3 regions of the Mesorhizobium sp. C399B genome follow, and region 2 is predicted to be linked to each of the others. Evidence: predicted binding sites of a transcription regulator. Region 2 holds the regulator's gene; each other region holds the start of a gene.
What was found. The regulator LexA, encoded in region 2, represses DNA repair genes until DNA is damaged. The targets are predictions, from matches to a motif close to TGTTCNNNNTGTGTTCNG.

Region 1 (7,210 bases), 3.3 Mb from region 2:
TCCTCGGTTACTCCCGGCTGGTCTTCGACCGGTAAAGGTCTGGGCCAAGCAAGCGCGATTGGCAGAAGCCGCCAAGTTCCGTATATCGGCGACTTGCCTTGCCGCAATTCCGGGACGGAAAACCGCTACGCACTTTTCCTGGACTTGCTCGACCCGCTGGAGACCGGAAGATGACCCTGAAGATCGCCGTCCAGATGGACCATGTCTCCACCGTCTCGATCGCCGGCGACACGTCTTTTGCGCTGTCGCTGGAGGCGCAGCGGCGCGGCCACCAATTGTTCCACTACACGCCCGACCGGCTGTCGATGCTGGGCGGCAAGGTGTTTGCCCGCATCGAAGAGATGAAGCTCCGCGACGAAAAGGGCAATCATTATACGCTGGGCGACAAGGTGCGCACCGACCTGTCGGAGATGGATGTGATCCTGCTGCGCCAGGATCCGCCCTTCGACATGAATTACATCACCACCACGCACATTCTGGAGCGCATTCACCCGAAGACACTGGTCGTCAACGACCCGGCCTGGGTGCGCAACAGCCCGGAAAAGATCTTCGTCACCGAATTCCCCGATCTGATGCCCGAAACGCTGATCACCAAGGATCCCCAGGAGGTCGCGGCCTTCCGCAAGGAATTCGGCGACATCATCGTCAAGCCGCTCTATGGCAATGGCGGCGCCGGCATCTTCCATCTCAAGGGAGACGATCGCAACCTCGCCTCACTGCTCGAAATGTTCGCCCAGCTGTCACGCGAGCCGTATATCGTCCAGCGCTATCTGAAGGATGTGCGCAAGGGCGACAAGCGCATCATCCTGATCGACGGCGAGGCGGTCGGCGCCATCAACCGCGTGCCGGCCGACCACGATTCCCGCTCCAACATGCATGTCGGCGGCCGCGCCGAAAAGACCGAGCTGACGGAGCGCGAACGCGAGATTTGCGCCCGCATCGGCCCGTCGCTGAAAGAGCGCGGCTTCATCCTGGTCGGCATCGACGTGATCGGCGACTACATGACCGAGATCAACGTGACCTCGCCAACCGGCGTGCGCGAAGTGCAACGCTTTGGTGGCGCGGATATCGCCAGCCTGTTCTGGGACGCGGTGGAGGAAAAGCGGGGGGTAGGCTCGGCATAGGGAGCATCGCGATCGTGTGTGTGTTCCCGTAATGTTCTTGCCTTCGCCTGAAATCTATGGTTGTCTTGTCCTGACGTCGCTCGCGGTCTGAACCACGAGGCCGAGGCGAGCCGATATCCGGGGGCAGAGCAAGATGGTGGCGCGCGTTCGCACGGTTGCTTTCCAGGGCATCGAGGCCGTACCGGTCGATGTCCAGGTGATGATCGCGCCGGGCAAGGTCGGCATGCAGATTGTCGGCCTGGCCGACAAGGCGGTGGCCGAAAGCCGCGAGCGCGTGCAGGCGGCGCTGCACGCTTCGGGCCTGTCGATGCCGTCGAAGAAGGTGACGGTCAACCTGGCGCCTGCCGACCTGCCCAAGGAAGGGAGCCATTACGACCTGCCGATCGCGCTCGGCCTGATGGCAGCACTCGGCGCCATTCCGGGCGATATGCTGGCGTCTTATGTCGTGCTGGGCGAATTGTCGCTCGACGGCACCATTGCCACGGTCGCCGGTGCGCTGCCGGCGGCGATCGGCGCCAATGCCGAGGGAAAAGGCCTGATCTGCCCGTTCGGCTGCGGGCCGGAAGCGGCCTGGGCGGGCAAGGATTTCGACATATTGGCGCCGCGCAGCCTGATTGCCATCGCCAATCATTTTCGCGGCACGCAGGTGCTGTCGCGGCCCGAGCCCGGCATCCATGTCTCGGCCCGCGACCTGCCCGACCTTTCCGACATCAAGGGCCAGGAAAGCGCCAAGCGGGCGCTGGAAGTGGCGGCGGCCGGTGGCCACAATCTCTTGATGGTCGGGCCTCCCGGCTCGGGAAAATCGATGCTGGCGCAGAGGCTGCCTTCAATTCTGCCACCACTGGCGCCCAAGGAACTTCTTGAAGTCTCGATGATCGCCTCAGTGGCCGGCGAGCTCGGCGAAGGCAAGCTCACCGACCGGCGGCCGTTCCGCGCCCCGCACCATTCGGCTTCGATGGCGGCAATGGTCGGCGGCGGCATCAGGGCGCGGCCGGGCGAAGTATCGCTTGCCCATAACGGCGTCCTGTTCCTCGACGAGTTTCCCGAATTCACGCCGCAGACCTTGGATGCGCTGCGCCAACCGCTGGAGACCGGCGACTGCATGATCGCGCGCGCCAACCACCGCGTCACCTATCCAGCGCGCATCCAGCTGGTGGCGGCGATGAACCCGTGCCGTTGCGGCATGGCCGGCGAGCCCGGCTATCGCTGCCTGCGCGGCGAACGCTGCCGCACCGATTACCAGGCGCGCATCTCAGGCCCGTTGCTCGACCGCATCGACCTCAGGATCGAGGTACCGGCGGTCTCGGCCGCCGACCTGATCCGGCCCGACCGAGCGGAGAAAAGTGCAGCCGTCGCCCAGCGCGTGGCGCGCGCCCGCACCATCCAGCGCGAACGTTTCGAGCGGCTGGGCGTTACCAGCGCCACCACCAACGCCCATTGCTCGCCTTCTGTTATCGAGGACATCGCCGCGCCGGACGCAGCAGGCCTGTCGCTGCTGAAAGACGCCAGCGAGAAACTCGGCTTTTCTGCGCGCGCCTATCACCGCGTGCTCAAAGTGGCGCGCACACTGGCTGACCTCGACGCCAGCGAAACCGTCGGCCGAATTCACCTGGCCGAGGCGATTTCCTACCGCATGATGTCGGAGCGGGTAGCGCAGGCGGCGTAACGCTCCTCCTTGAGGGGAAGGTGGCCCCGAAGCGGCAGGGTGGGGGTCGCCGAAGAATGGTCGATCTTTTTGGAGCCGAGCCGAGAAAGGGCCTCTGCAATTATATTGCTTGTAGTGTCGTCCGAAGGGAGTCGCTGCACTTCACGCAGGACCCCACCCGGCCCTTCGGGCCACCCTCCCCTCAAGGGGGAGGGAAACGCAGGCGCTAATTCGCCCGCTCTTTCGCCTTCAGCTCCAGCCGCCGTGCGTGCAGCACCGGTTCCGTATAGCCATTCGGCTGTTCGCGGCCTCTAAACACCAGGTCGCAGGCGGCGTGGAAGGCGATGGAATTGTCGAAATCGGTGGCCATCGGGCGGTAGAGCGGGTCGCCGACATTTTGGAGGTCGACGATCGCTGCCATGCGCCGCAGCGAATCCATCACCTGAATTTCGGAGCAAACCTTGTGGTGCAGCCAGTTGGCGATGTGCTGCGAGGAGATGCGCAGCGTGGCGCGGTCTTCCATCAGGCCGACATCGTTGATGTCGGGCACTTTCGAGCAGCCGACGCCCTGGTCGATCCAGCGCACGACATAGCCGAGAATGCCTTGCGCATTGTTGTCGAGCTCGCGCTGGATCTCGTCGGGGGTCCAGTTCGGCCGCACCGCCACCGGCACCGACAATATATCATCGAGCTTCGCCTTCGGCCGGCTCTTGAGCGCCGCCTGGACGGCATGGACATCGACCTTGTGATAGTGCGTGGCGTGCAACGTCGCCGCCGTCGGCGACGGCACCCAGGCGGTGTTGGCGCCGGCCTTGGGATGCGCGATCTTCTGTTCCAGCATCGCCGCCATCAGATCCGGCATCGCCCACATGCCCTTGCCGATCTGGGCGTGGCCGGCCAGACCGCATTCCAGCCCGGTGTCGACATTCCACGCCTCATAGGCGGAGATCCAGGCGGCCTGCTTCATGTCGCCCTTGCGGATCATCGGCCCGGCTTCCATCGAGGTGTGGATCTCGTCGCCGGTGCGGTCGAGGAAGCCGGTGTTGATGAACACGACGCGTTCCCTGGCGGCGCGGATCGCCTCCTTGAGGTTGATGGTGGTGCGCCGCTCCTCGTCCATGATGCCCATCTTGATGGTGTTTGCCGCCATACCGAGCAGCGCTTCGACGCGGTCGAAAATCTCGACTGCGAAGGCGACTTCCTCCGGCCCATGCATCTTCGGCTTCACCACATACATTGAGCCCGCGCGGGAATTCATCCGACGCCCGTTGGCGCCGACATCGTGCAGCGCGATCAGCGCCGTCATCGCCGCATCCAAGATGCCTTCCGGCACCTCGTTGCCATCGCGGTCGAGGATGGCCGGATTGGTCATGAGGTGACCGACGTTTCGCACCAGCATCAGCGAGCGGCCAGGCAAGCTCAGCGCGCCACCACTGGGCGCGGTCCAGGCGCGGTCCGGATTGAGCTTGCGCGTGAAGGTTTTGCCGCCCTTGCTGATTTCCTCCGCCAGATCGCCCTTCATCAGGCCGAGCCAGTTGCGGTAGACGATGACCTTGTCCTCGGCATCCACCGCCGCGACCGAATCCTCGCAGTCCTGGATGGTGGTCAGCGCCGATTCCAGGATCACGTCGGCAATGCCGGCCGGGTCGGTGCGGCCGATCTGGTTGGTGCGGTCGATGAGGATCTCGATGTGCAGGCCGTTCTGGACCAGCAGGATGGCTTCCGGGTTGGCGCCGTCGCCGCGGTAGCCGGCAAATTGTTTCGGGTTGGCCAGTGTGGTGCCGCCGGCGCCGGCGCCGAGCCGCAAGGTGCCGCCCGAAACCGTCAGCCCGTTCACGCCGGCCCATTTGCCCGAGGTGAGCGGCACGGACTCGTCCAGAAAACTCTTCGCCCAGGCAACCACCTTGGCGCCGCGCACGGGGTTGAAGCTTTTACCCTTCTCGGCGCCACCGGTCTCGGCAATGGCGTCGGTGCCGTAGAGCGCATCGTAGAGCGAGCCCCAGCGGGCATTGGCGGCGTTGATCGCATAACGCGCATTCATCACCGGCACCACCAGCTGCGGCCCGGCAACGGTGGCGATCTCGGGGTCGACATTGTCGGTCGACACGGAAAAGGCCGGCCCTTCGGGCACGAGATAGCCGATCTCACGCAAGAAGCTTTTGTAGGTCTCCATATCGATGGGCGCGCCATTGGCGCGGTGCCAGGCGTCGATCCGTTCCTGCATGGCGTCGCGTTTGGCCAACAACGCCCGGTTCTTCGGCGCGAGATCATGGACGATAGCCGAAAAGCCGTTCCAGAAGGCGTCGGCGGCAATGCCGGTACCCGGCAGCGCTTCGCCGACAAAGTCATGCAGTTCGCGGGCAATCCGCAATCCGGCGATCTCGACGCGATCGGTCATCAGGGCTTCTCCAGATGAAAGGCTTTGCGGCCTTTGGCATGTCAGGGGTGAAGGGTCAATTCAGCTTAGGGTGAAGGCGGGGAATTTGAAGCTGCTGATCTCTCCCCTCGTGGGGGAGATCACCTAAACCGCAATCCTCGGCCGACCCGATGCAACCGCCACCACATGCGCTTCGATAAACATCCGTTGGGCCTCAACCGTAGACACCTTGAACTCGGTCGAAACGTCGATCTCGGCATTATCCGTGCCGGCATCCTTCGCGCGCGCGGCTACGATCGCCCGCACATCAGCCTCCGCTGCCGCGATCGCCTCGGCCTCGTCCGTGAAGTCGCGCACCGTTTGCCCCGACGCCAAACGAAACAAACCTTCCTTAGGCTGGCTGACGCGGGCTTCGGCCGAGACGCGGACCTGGCCGACGACGGCGCCGAGTGCGTTGGCGACGTCGGTATCCTCCGGCACAACGCACTCATTACCGACCAGCTCGGCCAAGCCGGCATAGTGCAGCGGCGCCGAGGCGCCGAGGCCGATGACCGGACGATCGAGCGCGACGCTGAGCCTTGCGATGCCGGGATGGGAATCGACGGCGCGCTGCACCAGCGCATGCGCGACGGTGGCGGCGCCATCCAGCCCGTCTTCGGCAAAGGCGGTCTCCAGAATGTATTCGGCCGACCAGCGCGTCAGCGTCAGCAGCACGCGTTCGGAAATCACCTCCGGAGACGGCGCGATGTACTGGCCGCGGCCGTCGCGCTTGCGGGCAAACAGTTCGGCGCCGAGCCGGGCCGCAAGCGGGTCCCAGTTGGCCTGCTTGCCGAGCACATGGGCGGCGTCCGAAGGGGTGAAGCCCGAGATATGCACAAGACCGCGCGAGACCAGCCGGTTCAGCGTGGCGTTCTGGGCGTTCGAGGTGAGCAGCCTGTCGATGGCGAGCGGCACGGCACCAATGAGTTCATACAGTTTCGCCTCGGGCGCGGTCAGGCCGGCGGCGAGCCTGTCCGGCACGCCCGTGCGCAGCGCAAAGCGGCCGTCCATGCGGCCGGGGTTGGGCGCCCTGAGCTGGCGCTCGAGCTCCGATGTCACGGAAACACCATGCATCATGCCGGCCAGCGCCAGCGGCACCAGGCGGCGCGGCCCGAGCAGGATTTTCGGGTTGAGCGCGCCATCTTCCAGTGCCACTTCGGAATCGCCGCCGAGGCCGAAAGTGCGCATGGCGACCGCCTCGACCATGGTGCGGAAGCCGCCGACGGTGGCGCCTTCGGGATCGAGCCGAGGACGGCCGCCGTCGAGCACGGCGACATCGGTGGTGGTGCCGCCAATGTCCGACACCATGGCGTTGTCCAGGCCCGTCATGTGGCGGGCGCCGACCAGGCTGGCGGCCGGGCCGGAGAGGATGGTCTCGATCGGCCGCTGGCGGGCAAACGCCGCCGAAACCAGCGCGCCATCGCCGCGCACCACCATCAAGGGCGCTGCGATGTTGCGGGCTTCCAAAAATCCTTCGGTTGCCGCCACCAGCCGGTCGATCATCGAGATCAGCCTGGCGTTGAGCAAGGTGGTGAGCGCGCGACGCGGACCGCCGAGCTTGGCCGACAATTCATGGCTGGCGGTCACCGGCAGGCCGGTCTTTTCGCGGATGAGGTCGCGCGCGGCGAGTTCATGCGCCGGGTTGCGGGTGGCGAAATAGGCGCACACGGCAAAGCCCGACACCGAGGCGCCGAGTTCAGGGAGTGCTGCTTCCAGCCCCGACAGATCGAGCTTGGCCGCATTGCCGTGCACGTCATGGCCGCCCGGACAAAACACCACCGGATCGGTGCCGAGCGCCGTCTTCAGCCCGTCGCGCGCAAGGTCGGCCCCGGTAAAGCCGATCATGATGAGCGCCACACGCCCACCCTGGCCCTCGACCAGCGCATTGGTGGCGAGCGTCGTCGACATCGACACGAGTTTGATCGCGGCCGGATCGGTGGCCGATTTTCCCAGCACCGCATCGACCGCGCCGGAAATGCCGACGGCAAGATCGTGCCGCGTGGTCAGCGCCTTGGCCTTAGCCAG
Region 2 (7,210 bases):
GCACCCTTGTTGACATCGCCGATGTCGAACCACGAAATCATGTCCTTGATCGACATGATCTCGTCGTCGCCATGGCTCCAGCCGAGCCGCGCCAGATAGTTGAGCAGTGCCTCGGGCAGATAGCCCATGGCGCGATAAGCCTCGACACCGAGTGCGCCGTGCCGCTTCGACAGCTTGGCGCCGTCGGCGCCGTGGATCAGCGGGATATGCGACATCGACGGGACGTCCCAGCCCATGGCGTTGTAGATCACCGTCTGGCGCGCGGCGTTGGTCAGATGGTCGTCGCCACGGATGATGTGGGTGACGCCCATGTCATGGTCGTCGACGACGACGGCATGCATGTAGGTCGGATTGCCGTCCGAGCGCAGAATGATGAAATCGTCGAGGTCCTTGTTGGGGAAGCGCACCTCGCCCTGCACACGGTCGTGCACCACGGTTTCGCCCTCGGTCGGCGCCTTGATGCGGATGGCGCCCTTGACGCCGGGAGGCGCCTCCGAGGGGGCACGATCGCGCCACGCGCCATTGTAGCGCGGCGGCAAGCCCTTGGCGCGTGCGGCCTCGCGCATCGCCTCGAGCTCGGCAGGGGTCTCGTAGCTGTAATAGGCCTTGCCCAGGCGCACCAGCTCCTCGGCCACCTCACGGTGGCGTGGCGCGCGCTCGAACTGCGATATGGCCTCACCGTCCCAGGAAAGGCCGAGCCAGGTCAGCCCATCCAGAATGGCCTGTGTCGCCGCCTCGTTGAAGCGTTCGCGGTCGGTGTCCTCGATGCGCAGCACCATCGTGCCGCCGGTGTGCTTGGCGTACAGCCAGTTGAACAGTGCGGTGCGCGCGCCGCCTATATGCAGATAGCCGGTGGGCGAGGGGGCAAAACGGGTGACGACCGTGTCGGACATGGAACTCTCGGGAACCTTGGAAAGCGGGGCGTGATCGCGCGGGCTTTCGCGCTTTGCGCGTTCATGTAGCATAGGAGGTCTGGGGCGCAAGGGGCAGACCCGATGGCTGGATGAGGCCGGGGCACGTCGCCAATTATCGGTTGCGTCAACGGGCGCCGGAGCCTTGTAGCACAAAATCTGTTCGCACCTCCGCGCAACCTCATTTGGCAGCAGCGTCAATGTCTGGGTTTCATTCGGCTGCAGCGTCCGTCACAGTGCCTGGAACATCGCTGCGACGGTGGTAGCCTCCTCTGACGAGCGGACATTTCTTCACGGATGCGGCACTGCCCGACTACAACGCCGCCGTGACAGCGTTGGCTTGGTCACGCATATTGACCTTTCTGCAATCATTATCGTGAACACCGCAACTGTGTGCAGTCCGGTCTCGCCACTAAGGAAGCATGATTGAAAGAAGGACTACCGATGACCAGAAACGCTGACCATACGGAGGGTGATCCGTTCTACCATGGCACCCGGGCGGATTTGAAACCCGGGGATCTGCTGAGCGTCGGCCACCCTTCCAATTTCAGAGGTAAACCACTGTCATGGATCTATTTCACCCAGACACTGGAAGCCGCCATCTGGGGAGCAGAGCTTGCAACGGGTGACGGTCGTCAAAGGATTTACATCGTAAAGCCGACGGGGTTTTTCATGGATGACCCTAACCTGACCGATAAAAAATTTCCCGGTAATCCGACGAAATCCTACCGCTCCCGTGATCCGTTACTCATCCTGGGGGAGCTCGCTGAATGGCAGGGTCATACACCCGAACAATTGAAGGCAATGCACGATGGGCTTGCTCGCCTGAGGGCGGAGGGCCGGGATATGATTGAGGATTGAGCGTCCTTGGCGAGTGATGGTCAATTCCGGCGCGGTGGACGCGACCGCACGGACTTTCGCGCTTTGCGCGTTCATGTAGCATAGGAGGTCTGGGGCGCAAGGGGCAGACCCGATGGCTGGACGTGGCCGGGGCACGAAGGAAGGCGAAGGCGCCGAGGCAAGCGTCAGCGAACGCTCGCTGTTTGCCGATAGTCCCTATGCCGAGCCGCTGCCCCTCGCGCTGCCTGAGCCGCATCCCGGCGTCGCGCCTGCGCTGCCCGGTCACGCCTTGCCGGCGCAAGTCACAGCGCCCGGATCTATCGCCCGCCTGCGCAGACGGCTTCACCGTCCGTCATGGCCCGCGCTCCGCCGCAGCCTTGCCGCGGCCGCCAACACGGAGCTCGACCGGGGCGTCGCCTTCCTGCTGGTGCCGGTTTTCCTGGCGGCCGGCGTCATCATTTATTTCTCGCTGGCCGGCGAGCCCGGCTTTGCGCAGCCAATCGCCATTGTGGTGCTGGCGACATGTTGCGCTGTCGCCACGCGACCTCGGCCGAGGACGCATCTGTTCTGCATGGCCGCGATGCTGTGCGCGCTCGGCGTCGTCGCCGCCAAGGTCGAGACCTGGCGCGCCGGAACGCAGATGCTCGGCTCCGAGATCCAGACACGGCTGACCGGCCGCGTCGTCAGTCTCGAACAGATGGAGAGCGGGCGCATCAGGCTGACGCTTGACGTGGTTTCGACCGCTTACCCCGAGTTGCGCTACGCCCCGAAGCGGGTCAGGCTCTCGGCGCGGACCGTTCCCGCCGATATGACCGCCGGCTCCCTGATCACCGGCTATGCCAGGCTGTTGCCGCCGACCGGTCCGGTGCGGCCGGAGAGCTACGATTTCTCCTTCGACAGCTATTTCACCGGTATCGGCGGCAGCGGCTTCTTTCTCGGCAATCCGAAAGCCATTGCTACGCAGGGACCGCCGCCGCTGGCCGCGCGGCTCTCCTCGGCAATCGAGAACGCGCGCGAAAACATTGCCGACCATATCAGGGGCAAGATCGGCGGCGCCGAAGGCGAGATTGCCGCGGCGTTGATTGTCGGCGTGCGCGCCGGCATCCCGGACGAGGTCAACGAAGCGATGCGGCGCACCGGCATCTACCACATCATCTCCATCTCCGGCCTGCACATGGCGCTGGTTGCCGGCACCATCATGGCGTTGCTGCGTGGCGCCTTTGCGCTGTTTCCCGATTTCTCTTCGCGCCGCCCAGTCAAGAAATATGCAGCAGTGGCAGCACTCGTCTCCATCGCCGCCTATCTCGTTATTTCAGGCGTCGTGGTTGCCGCCGAGCGCAGCTTCATCATGCTGGCGGTCATGCTTGTCGCCGTGCTGTTTGATCGCGCCGCACTCACCATGCGCAATCTGGCGATCTCCGCCATCGCCGTCATCCTGGTGTCGCCGCACGAGGTGGTCGGTCCCAGCTTCCAGATGTCGTTTGCCGCCACCGCCGCCCTTGTCGGCGCCTATGCCGGCTGGGCCGATTACCGCGCCGACAAGGTGAGAACGCCGCTGGCAAAGCGCTCCTTCGTCGGCTTCCTGTCGCGAAAATTCGCGCTGGCCATGGGCGGCCTCGCCATGACCTCGATCATCGCCGGCAGTGCAACCTTGCTGTTCGCCATCTGGCATTTTCAGCGTGTGTCGCCGCTCAGCCTGATCGCCAATCTGGCCGTGATGCCGATTGTTTCGTTGATCGTCATGCCCTTTGCCGTGCTCAGCGCACTGGCGATGCCGTTCGGCGCCGACGGGCCGTTCCTCTATGTGATGGGCAAGGGTCTGATGGCGATGATCGCTATATCGGCCTGGATTTCCGAGCGCTCGCCGGTCGACGCCGTCGGGCTGATCTCCATCCGCTCGGTGCTGTTGGTGGCGGTCGCCCTCGTCATCGCCACCATGGCCACCACCTGGCTCAGGCTGGCGGCCGTGCCTTTCGCGCTGGCCGGCCTGTTGACGGTGCCGCAGGTGCTTACGCCCGACGTGCTCATATCCGAGGACGCACATCTGGTGGCCATGCCGATAGGTGGCGGCGAACTCGCCCTCAACCGCGAACGCTCCAACGAATTCACCACGGACAATTGGAAACGGGCGCTGCGGGCCGAAACCATTATCCCGCCCGAGATTTTCGAGGCAACAGATACGCGGTTCGATCTCGATCCGCTCGATCTGCCGCCCGGGTCGCCCTTCTATTGCATGGGCGATCTCTGTATCGCCCGACACCCTTCCGGAGCCATTGTAGCCCTTGCCAAAGACCGCAAGACGGCGCGGCCGGCCTGTGCCTTCGCGAGCCTGATCGTCATCGATGACGCCACCGCCTACAATCCGTGCCGCGACCCGCTGGTGCTGGTCGTGACGAAGAAACAGCTGGCCCGCGACGGCAGCGCCGCCGTCTTCTTCGATCCGCAATCGGCAGCTGCAGCGCCAACCATCCGCTTCGCCGTCGACAAGCCGTATCGCCCCTGGCACGAGCAACGCCGCTTCTCCCGCGAAGCGCGCGGCCTGCCGCCTTACAACCAGCGTGAAAAGTACAAACCCAAGCCGGCTCAGTAGCGCCGGATCAATCCGACAAGCTTGCCCTGCACCTTCACCCTGTCCGGTCCAAAAATGCGGGTCTCGTAGGCCGGGTTGGCGGCTTCCAGGGCGATCGAGGCGCCCTTGCGGCGGAAGCGTTTCAGGGTCGCTTCCTCATCGTCGACCAACGCCACCACGATCTCGCCGGGGCTGGCTGTGTCGGCATTGCGGATGATGACCGTGTCGCCATCGAAAATGCCGGCCTCGATCATCGAATCGCCCTTGACCTCGAGCGCGTAGTGTTCACCGCCCATGATCATGTCGGGCGGCACCGAGATCGAATGGGTCTGATGCTGGATGGCGTCGATCGGCACACCGGCAGCAATGCGTCCCATCACCGGGATCGACACCGCCGAAACGGCGTCGTCATTGCCGGCCGACATCGAACGCGACGGCGAGCCCGGCTTGATCTGGCGGCCGATACCGCCTTGGCCCATCGCGCCTTGTCCTTGGCCGCCTTGCCCTTGGCCGGTTTGACCAAGACTGCCCTGAATGACGCTCGGCGAAAACTTCCTCGCCGCATTGAGGCCTGGTGCGATCGAGTCGGGCAGCCGCAGCACTTCCAGCGCGCGCGCCCGGTTCGGCAGCCGGCGAATGAAACCGCGCTCCTCAAGCGCCGTGATCAGGCGGTGGATGCCGGACTTGGAGGCGAGGTCAAGCGCTTCCTTCATCTCATCGAAGGACGGCGGGATTCCGCTCTCCTTCAGGCGTTCATGGATGAACATCAGAAGCTCATGTTGTTTGCGCGTCAGCATCGCGGCCCCCAGGGGTTCTGAAACCAGAATCAGAAAAAACAAACCCAGAACAAACACTATCTGTTCCAGTTGTGTTCCGCAACCTTTTAAAGTTTAATGAATGTGTTGACGTTTTGTTCAGCGTGACGTTCGGCACCGCCGAGCGGCGCTCGTAGTCGTTGGCCGGCAACGGGGTGAAACGAAGACAAAGTGCCCTGCGTCGTCGGCTACGATCGCCGCTTCCTTTTCGGACGGGGCTGCGCAGCATCCGCGCCGGGTTCACTCTGGGCATAGACCTGCAGCGTGTAGCCGATGTGAGCGGTCATCAGAGTTTTCGCACGTTCGACGTCGCGATCGAGGGCCGCTTCCATCAGGGCGGTATGGTGTTCGATCGCCACGGCGTCGCGCAGGGCCGCCACGGCCTTCCGGTGGCCATCCGTGCGGCCGGCGGCGGCGCGCAGCGTCGGGGCCAGACCCAGAAAGCGGTGATGGCGATGCAATTGGTCGGAAATCGTCGCATTGAAGCGCAGCAGCCAGCTGGATGTCGCGGCACTGAGCAGCGCCGCATGGAAGGCATCGTGTTTTTCGTACCACGCGTCGACCGCATCATCCGATGGATCGTCGAGAACAGACCCGCACCGTGAGAGACGATAGTGGGCGGCAACGACCGCGTCTTCCCACTCACGGTCGCCCTCCTCGATCGATTCCACCAGCAGGGGCAGTTCGACCACCAGCCGCGCACGCGCCAAATCCTCGAGCTCCGCCCGAGAGACGGGAGCGACCGCAAACCCGCGGTTGCTGATGGCGGTCACAAGCCGTTCCGCCTCCAGCCGCGACAGCGCCTCGCGCAACGGCGTCCAGCCGATGCCGTAGGTGTTGCGCAGCGTGCTCAGCTTCAACGGCGCGGCAGGCGCCAGCCGGGTCGCAAGAATATCGCGCCTGAGCAGGCGATAGGCCGCTTCCGTCTTCGAGGTCTGCTCGTCATCCAGCATCGTGATCCATCAGACATAAACGCTCGGCGGATCATTATATATCAAAGCCTTTCAATGGGTGAATTATATATAATGTTTGACAGTTCAAGGGCGACCACTCAAGATCGCCGGCATGTTTGGGCGGCAGGCTCCGCCGCGCGCGTTTGTCCATGGAGGGGCGCCGGATCATGAGCACGACACCCGATCTCGCTACAATCGAAGCAATGGATGCCGCCGATCCGCTGCGCTCCATGCGCGAACGCTTTGTCTTGCCGCAAGGCGTGATTTATCTCGACGGCAATTCCCTGGGCGCCGCGTCAGCGGTCGTCTTCAGCGAACTGCAGCAGGCCGCCACGCAGGAATGGGCGCACGATCTCATTCGCGCCTGGAACACCGCCGGCTGGTTCAACATGCCGGTGGAACTCGGAGATCAGCTCGGGCGACTGATCGGCGCGGCTGATGGGCAGACGGTGGTCTGCGACACAACCTCGATCAACATCTACAAGCTGCTGCACGCAGCGCTCGGCATGCGGCCGGATCGGTCGGTCATCGTTGCCGAGGGCGACAGTTTCCCGACCGACCTCTACATGGCCGAAGGCGTCGCCTCGACCCGGCCGGGAACGCGGCTGCGGCTGGAGGGCGTCGACGCGGCCGCAATCGAGGAGCTGATCGACGACAGCGTTGCCGTCATCCTGGTCAACCACGTCAACTACAAATCCGGCCAGTTGCGCGACATGGCGGCGCTGACGCGCAAGGCACATGACGCCGGCGCGCTGATCATCTGGGATCTCTGCCACACGGCCGGCGCCTTGCCGGTCGAACTTGACCGTGCCAATGCCGATTTCGCCGTCGGCTGCACCTACAAATACCTCAATGGCGGCCCGGGCTCGCCAGCCTTCATCTACGCGGCCGAGCGCCACCATGACGATGCCCACCAGCCGCTCAGCGGCTGGTGGGGCCATGCGCGGCCCTTTGCCTTCGAGCAGGGCTTTGCCGTCGGCAGCGGCATTCGCCGCTTCCTGTGCGGAACGCAGCCGGTGCTGTCGATGCGGGCGCTCAAGGGCGCGCTCGATATCTGGAACGACGTCGATATGGCGGCGGTGCGCAGAAAAAGCATCGCGCTGACCGACCTGTTTATCCAGC
Region 3 (7,210 bases), 230 kb from region 2:
TGGCCTGGGTGCAGCATTGGAATACATGGAAAAGGTTGGCCGCGAGCGCATTGCCGCCCATGAGGCCGATCTCAAGACCTATGCGCATGAACGGCTGCGCGCCATCAACTCGCTGCGCATCTTCGGCGACGCGCCGGACAAGGGCGCCATCATTTCTTTCGAATTGCAGGGCATTCATGCCCATGACGTGTCGATGGTGATAGACAGGCAGGGTGTTGCCGTCCGCGCGGGCACCCATTGCGCCCAGCCGCTGTTGAAACGCTTTGGCGTAACCTCCACATGCAGGGCATCGTTCGGCATGTATAATACCAGGGCCGAAGTCGACGCTTTGGCCGATGCGCTGGAAAAAGCGCGCAAGTTCTTCGGGTGACAGGTTCTTTGGATGACGACCATGGATGATGCGAGCCACACCACCGCGCCGGAAGCAGCCATCAATCCGCTGGTTTCCGCCTCGGCCATTCCCGCCGACGAGCTGGCGCGGCTGACCGACGACATCGTCTCGGCGCTGAAGACCGTCTATGACCCGGAAATCCCGGCCGACATCTATGAGCTCGGCCTCATCTACAAGATCGACATCGAGGACAACCGCGCGGTCAAGATCGACATGACGCTGACCGCGCCCGGCTGTCCGGTGGCCGGCGAAATGCCCGGCTGGGTGGAAAACGCCGTCGGCGCCGTCGAAGGCGTCTCCGGCGTCGAGGTCAACATGACCTTCGACCCGCCCTGGTCGCCCGACCGCATGTCGGAAGAGGCGCAGGTGGCGGTGGGCTGGTACTAGGTTGACTGAGGTTGGTGCACTTGCACCAGTGGTAAAACTTCACCATTTTAGGTGAGGAATCATTCGGCAGGCCTTGAACCTGCATGGAATGGAAGAGGAAAAAGAAATGGGACGCTTCGCCGTCATCACGATGACCGAAAAGGCAGCCGACCGGGTGCGCGAGATCGTCGCCACGCGCGACAATGCGCATGGCATTCGCCTCGGCATCAAGAAGGGCGGCTGCGCCGGCATGGAATACACGGTCGACCTGGTGACCGAGCCCAACACCAAGGACGACCATATCGAGCGCGACGGCGCGCATGTCTATGTCGCGCCCGAGGCTGCCCTTTTCCTGTTCGGCACCGAGATGGATTTCGAGCAGACCACGCTGCGCACCGGCTTCACCTTCCACAACCCGAACCAGAGTTCGGCCTGCGGCTGCGGCGAATCCGTCGAACTGAAGCCCGCCGACCTGAAGGCGCTGGCTGAGGCGCGCGCTTCGGCCTGATCTTCCTTATCCCCGTTCACGGGGAGGTGAGGAATGGTCCGCGCAGCGGGCGAAAAGCCAATTGCTTGGCTTTTCGAATGACGAACGGCCCGAAGGGCCGGGTGAGGGGCAGCGCCAACCATCGGAAGTCGCGCTCCGAGCCCTCACTTCACCCACATCTTCGTCCGCATGTGCCAGTCGGCGATCGATTCCTCGGGATAGACGTCGAACGCCTTGTCCTTTTTGCCGATCACCGGCTCGACCCAACTCGCCTTGTATTTCAACATCAGATGCACCTTCTCCGGCGGCTTCGGCAACTCGCTGTCGATTGCCGAGGCGAACGGGTGCACCAGTTCCGGCCAGGTCGGATCGTAGAGCCAGAGCGCCGAACCGCACTTCTTGCAGAAATTGCGCTCGCCGGTCGAAATCTCGCAGTTTGGATGCTCGTCGTCCGCGATCTCGGCCTGGTAGACGCCGAGATTGCGCTTGCCCTTGATTTTCAGCGTCTTGTAATCGGCGCCGAGATTGATGGCGAAGCCGCCGCCGCCCTGCTGCTTGCGGCAGATCGAGCAGTAGCACAGCATGAACGGCACCGGCGTGTTGCTCTCCACCTCGAAATGGACGGCATCGCAGCGGCAGGATCCCTTGAGCAGCAGCGGCATGACAGAACTCCGACGGATGGCTCTCAACTTGCCAGCATGGTTTTTGGTTGCAGCCGTGGCAAGCCCGGTGACATGATTGCGGCATGGACAATGAACGCATCGAAGAACTGTTCGAAGGCCTCGGCCCGGTCAGTATCCGAAAACTGTTCGGCGGCAAGGGTATCTATTTCGACGGCGTCATCGTCGCTATCGTGCTGCGCGGCGAATTGCTGCTCAAGGCTGACGAGCAAAGCGCGCCCGACTTCGAAGCCGCCGGCCGCAAGCAATGGACCTATACCGGCACCCGCCACGGCAAGCTGGTCGCGATGCCGTACTGGAGCATTCCCGACGACGCGTTTGATGATCCTGACGAGATGAGGGTGTGGGCGCGTCGGGCTTATGAGGCGGGACGAAGGGCGGGGAAGTGAACCGGGACCGCCGCGTTTCTTCCCACCCCCTCTGTCCTGCCGGACATCTCCCCCGCAAGGGGGGAGATCAGTTGTCACATTGGCCTTCGCCAATCACCAACGTTGAAAATGGGAGCCTGCGGCTAAGCTGTTAATCTCCCTCCTTGCGGGGGAGATGGCCGGCAGGCCAGAGGGGGGTGCTGTCCCGCCGACGTAGGCGATCCTACAGCGCCTTCGCAATCCTCGCCGCCAACCGCGCATTGTTCTCGACCAGCGCGATGTTGGTCTTCAAGCTCCGGCCGCCGGTCAGGTCGAGGATTTTGCCCAGCAGGAACGGCGTCACCGCCTTACCGGTCACATTCTGCGCCTCGGCCGCCTTCTGCGCGGCCTCGATATAGCCGGCCATCTCGTCGGCCGGGATTTCATCGTCCTGCGGCACCGGGTTGGCGATCAGCATGCCGCCGACCAGGCCAAGTGCCGCCCTGGTCTTGTAGAAATGCGCGATCTCTTCCGGTCTGTGCAGGGTCAGCGGCGCGCGGAACGGGGAATGCCGCGACCAGAAGGCCGGCATCGTCTCGCAGCCATGGCCAATCACCGGCACGCCGCGCGTCTCCAGCACTTCCAGCGTCTTTTCGATGTCGAGGATCGCCTTGGCGCCGGCCGAGACGACGATGACCGGCGTGCGCGCCAACTCGTCGAGATCGGCCGAGATGTCGAAGCTCTTTTCCGCGCCCTTGTGGACGCCGCCAATGCCGCCGGTGGCGAACACCTTGATCCCGACCATGTCGGCCGCGATCATGGTGGCGGCGACCGTGGTGCCGCCGGTGCGGCCTTGCGCCACCGCAAAGCCGAGATCGGCGCGCGACAGCTTCATGGCGTCGCCGGTCATCGCCAGCGACTCGCGCTCGCCGTCGGACAGCCCGATCTTGATGCGGCCGGCAACCACGGCGATCGTCGCCGGCACCGCGCCATTGTCGAGGATGATCTTTTCGACATTGGCGGCCATGGCGCCATTGTCGGGGTAAGGCATGCCATGGGTGATGATGGTGCTTTCCAGCGCCACGACGGGGCGGCCAGCGGCGAGCGCCTCGGCCACGGGCGCGTGGATGTCGATGAAGTGGCGGGCGCTTTGCGGTGTCATGATGGTCTCCGATCCGGAGATCCGCGCGTCCGCTTGGACGTCGCGCTCCGGCAATGGCAATTGGCCGCCCTCATGCCATTTCCTGCGCGTCGGGCACAAGAGCCAGTGCCTCAGTGAAGGTCGCAATCGTGAAGGCCGGAACCGCGTCGGCGCTTTCAATGGCCAGCGTGGCGGCGGCAACGCCCTCGCGCAATGCCTGGCGCAGGGGCAGGCCGCGCAGCAGGGCAGCGATGGTGGCGCCGGCCAGCGCGTCGCCGGCGCCGGTGACGTCGGCGACTTTTCTCGGCGCCGGCGGCAGGATAGAGAAGGCGCCGGCTTCGTCGAATCCCAGCACCGGGCCGTCGCCCGCCGTCACCACGCCACTGGTGAGGCCGCTGCAGCGCAGTCCGTCCACGGTCTCGCGCTCGGTGGCATTGGCATCGACGCCGGCCAGCACCATGGCCTCGCGCCGGTTCATGAAGACCTGCGCGAGTTCCTTCAGCACCGGTATCAGCCGCACCACCTTGGCCGGCGAAATGGCGATGGCGAACACCGGCTTGCCGGCGGCGAGCCCCACCAGCCGCTCCAGCGCCGTTGATGTCAGATTGGCGTCGCAGAGCACCGCATCGGCCTCGGCGACCACCTCGCGCACCTTGGAGCGGCGGATCTGCTTGGGGAACGCCAAATCGTAGAGCGCCATATCGGCAAAGCCGGTGATCAGCTCGCCGTCGCGATCGATCAGCGCCGTGTAGCTCGGCGTCGTGCGGTCGAGGAAAACCGCCGACAGGTCGGCAATGCCGGAGTCGGCGATGGCGCGCGCAACCGTCTCGGCCGAGGCATCGCCGCCGCGCACCGACAAAAGCGAGGCCGAGACGCCGCGCCGCACGAGGCTGCGCAGCGCGTTGAAGACGCCGCCGCCGACATCCTCGCGCATCGTGCCGGGGTTGGACGCCGCCGGCACGTAAGCACCGGACACCTGACCGCGCCGGTCGATATGGGCGCCGCCCACCGCCAGTATTTTTGCTGATTTCACCATGTAGGCGATATGACCTTTGTTATTCGAACCAGACAAGCGCTAGGCTGTGCGACGGAGCTTCGCAAGCAAGCCAGCGATTCGGGCGGAGCCAAACCGCCGGAGCGCCTGGCCCAATGGTGGATACATCCGGAAACGAAACCATGAGACAAAAAAAGAACAAATCCGGATAAAGATTGCTTTTCAGATATTTGACCCCTCTTGCCAAACGAGAACAAAAAAGGTACAAATAGGGCAGGGATTACGGATTGTCCGGCCTTCATTGACGACCAAGGGGTGATGTATCATGGCTCAGAATACTTTGCGGCTTGTAGAGGACAAAGCGGTGGACAAATCAAAGGCTCTGGACGCGGCGCTGTCGCAAATCGAGCGCGCCTTCGGCAAGGGCTCGATCATGCGGCTGGGCGCCAACGAGCAGGTCGTCGAGATTGAAACCGTGCCGACCGGATCGCTTGGCCTCGACATCGCGCTTGGCGTCGGTGGCCTGCCGCGCGGCCGCATTGTCGAGATCTACGGGCCGGAAAGCTCGGGCAAGACGACACTGGCGCTGCACACAGTTGCCGAAGCCCAGAAGAAGGGCGGTATCTGCGCCTTCGTCGATGCCGAGCATGCGCTCGACCCGGTCTATGCCCGCAAGCTCGGCGTGGACCTCGAAAACCTGCTGATCTCGCAGCCCGACACCGGCGAGCAGGCGCTGGAAATTTGCGACACGCTGGTGCGTTCCGGCGCCATCGACGTTCTGGTGGTCGATTCGGTGGCCGCCCTGACGCCGCGCGCTGAAATCGAGGGCGAGATGGGCGATTCGCTGCCCGGTCTCCAGGCTCGTCTGATGAGCCAGGCGCTGCGCAAGCTGACCGCCTCGATCTCGCGCTCCAACACCATGGTCATCTTCATCAACCAGATCCGCATGAAGATCGGCGTCATGTTCGGTTCGCCGGAAACCACGACCGGCGGCAACGCGCTGAAATTCTACGCTTCGGTGCGCCTCGACATCCGCCGCATCGGCTCGGTCAAGGACCGCGACGAGGTCGTCGGCAACCAGACCCGCGTCAAGGTCGTCAAGAACAAGCTGGCGCCGCCCTTCAAGGTGGTCGAGTTCGACATCATGTATGGCGAGGGCGTGTCCAAGACCGGCGAGCTGGTCGACCTCGGCGTCAAGGCCGGCGTGGTCGAGAAGTCGGGCGCGTGGTTCTCCTACAATTCGCAGCGTCTCGGCCAAGGTCGTGAAAACGCCAAACTGTTCCTGCGCGACAATCCCGACACGGCGCGCGAGATCGAACTGGCACTGCGGCAGAATGCCGGGCTGATTGCCGAGAAGTTTCTCGAGAATGGCGGCCCCGAGCGCGGCGAAAGCGACGACGGCTTCGAGGAAGAATCCGGTGCCATGTAGGGTACGGCCAGAGTTCGGCCATAAATCCGGTCTATTACCCGATGCTTAAGTAACCGAGTTCTTTAGTATTGCGTTTCAAACCGCCGGCCTTCGCGCCGGCGGTTTTCGTTTTTGGGCAGCGTGAAGCCGGCTTGGCAGTTGCCGGATTGGCCCAATTCCGTGTTTCTGGACAGGGTGGGGCGTGCCCGCTAAAAGGCCAAGTCAATCTTCTAAAAAGCAGAGACCAGTGTCCGCCGGCCGTGCCGGCGGTTTTCGCGAAAAGGCAGCAGTCATGAGTGGCGTGAACGAGATCCGGTCGACATTCCTCGACTATTTCCGCAAGGAGGGCCACGAGGTCGTGGCCTCGAGCCCGCTGGTGCCGCGCAACGACCCGACGCTGATGTTCACCAATGCCGGCATGGTGCAGTTCAAGAACGTCTTCACCGGCCTGGAGAAGCGGTCCTATTCGCGCGCCACCACCGCGCAGAAAAGCGTGCGCGCCGGCGGCAAGCACAACGACCTCGACAATGTCGGCTACACCGCGCGCCATCTGACCTTCTTCGAAATGCTCGGCAATTTCTCCTTCGGCGACTATTTCAAGGAGCGCGCCATCGAACTGGCCTGGAACCTGATCACCAAGGAGTTCGGGCTGAACAAGGACAAGCTGCTGGTCACCGTCTATCACACCGATGACGAGGCGGCCGGCTTCTGGAAGAAGATCGCCGGTTTCTCCGATGACCGCATCATCCGCATCCCGACCTCCGACAATTTCTGGGCTATGGGCGACGCCGGACCGTGCGGGCCGTGCTCGGAAATCTTCATCGACCGTGGCGAGCACATCTGGGGCGGCCCTCCCGGCAGCCCGGAGGAGGATGGCGACCGCTTCCTTGAATTCTGGAACCTGGTGTTCATGCAATATGAGCAGGTCACCAAGGATGAGCGCATCGACCTGCCGCGGCCGTCGATCGACACCGGCATGGGCCTGGAGCGCATGGCCTCCATCCTGCAAGGGGTGGAGAGCGTCTTCGAGACCGACCTGTTCCGTCATCTGATCGATGCGGCCTCGTCAGCGCTCGGGCAGGGCCCGGACAAGGAGACGGTCGCCTCCTTCCGCGTCATTGCCGATCATCTGCGCTCGTCCTCCTTCCTGGTTGCCGACGGCGTGCTGCCGTCGAACGAAGGCCGCGGCTATGTGCTGCGCCGCATCATGCGCCGCGCCATGCGCCATGCGCAGTTGCTCGGCGCCAAGGAGCCGTTGATGTGGAAGGTGGTGCCGGCGCTAGTGCGTGAGATGGGCCAGGCCTATCCCGAACTGCTGCGCGGCGAACAGCTGATTACCGAGACGCTGAAGCTCGAGGAGACCAGGTTCCGCAAGACGCTGGTGCGCGGCCTCGGC

Region 1: the regulator LexA is predicted to act here: its motif matches at 1,146-1,163, upstream of NLY36_RS15965 (YifB family Mg chelatase-like AAA ATPase).
Region 3: the regulator LexA is predicted to act here: its motif matches at 4,656-4,673, upstream of recA (recombinase RecA).

What each region holds. Positions count from the first base shown of each region.
Region 1 is NZ_CP100472.1:3,310,485-3,317,694, reverse strand. Features, by position in the region: gene NLY36_RS15975 (GtrA family protein) at 1-35, shown strand, start outside; gene gshB (glutathione synthase) at 171-1,124, shown strand; gene NLY36_RS15965 (YifB family Mg chelatase-like AAA ATPase) at 1,258-2,790, shown strand; gene NLY36_RS15960 (malate synthase G) at 2,996-5,167, opposite strand; gene NLY36_RS15955 (hydantoinase/oxoprolinase N-terminal domain-containing protein) at 5,291-7,210, opposite strand, start outside.
Region 2 is NZ_CP100472.1:25,069-32,278, forward strand. Features, by position in the region: gene gltX (glutamate--tRNA ligase) at 1-893, opposite strand, end outside; gene arr (NAD(+)--rifampin ADP-ribosyltransferase) at 1,356-1,772, shown strand; gene NLY36_RS00140 (ComEC/Rec2 family competence protein) at 1,885-4,341, shown strand; gene lexA (transcriptional repressor LexA) at 4,335-5,117, opposite strand; gene NLY36_RS00150 (GntR family transcriptional regulator) at 5,324-6,088, opposite strand; gene kynU (kynureninase) at 6,256-7,210, shown strand, end outside.
Region 3 is NZ_CP100472.1:6,353,366-6,360,575, forward strand. Features, by position in the region: gene NLY36_RS30420 (cysteine desulfurase) at 1-370, shown strand, start outside; gene NLY36_RS30425 (SUF system Fe-S cluster assembly protein) at 392-778, shown strand; gene sufA (Fe-S cluster assembly scaffold SufA) at 885-1,265, shown strand; gene NLY36_RS30435 (GFA family protein) at 1,409-1,906, opposite strand; gene NLY36_RS30440 (TfoX/Sxy family protein) at 1,990-2,313, shown strand; gene NLY36_RS30445 (pseudouridine-5'-phosphate glycosidase) at 2,516-3,433, opposite strand; gene NLY36_RS30450 (carbohydrate kinase family protein) at 3,504-4,448, opposite strand; gene recA (recombinase RecA) at 4,732-5,835, shown strand; gene alaS (alanine--tRNA ligase) at 6,107-7,210, shown strand, end outside.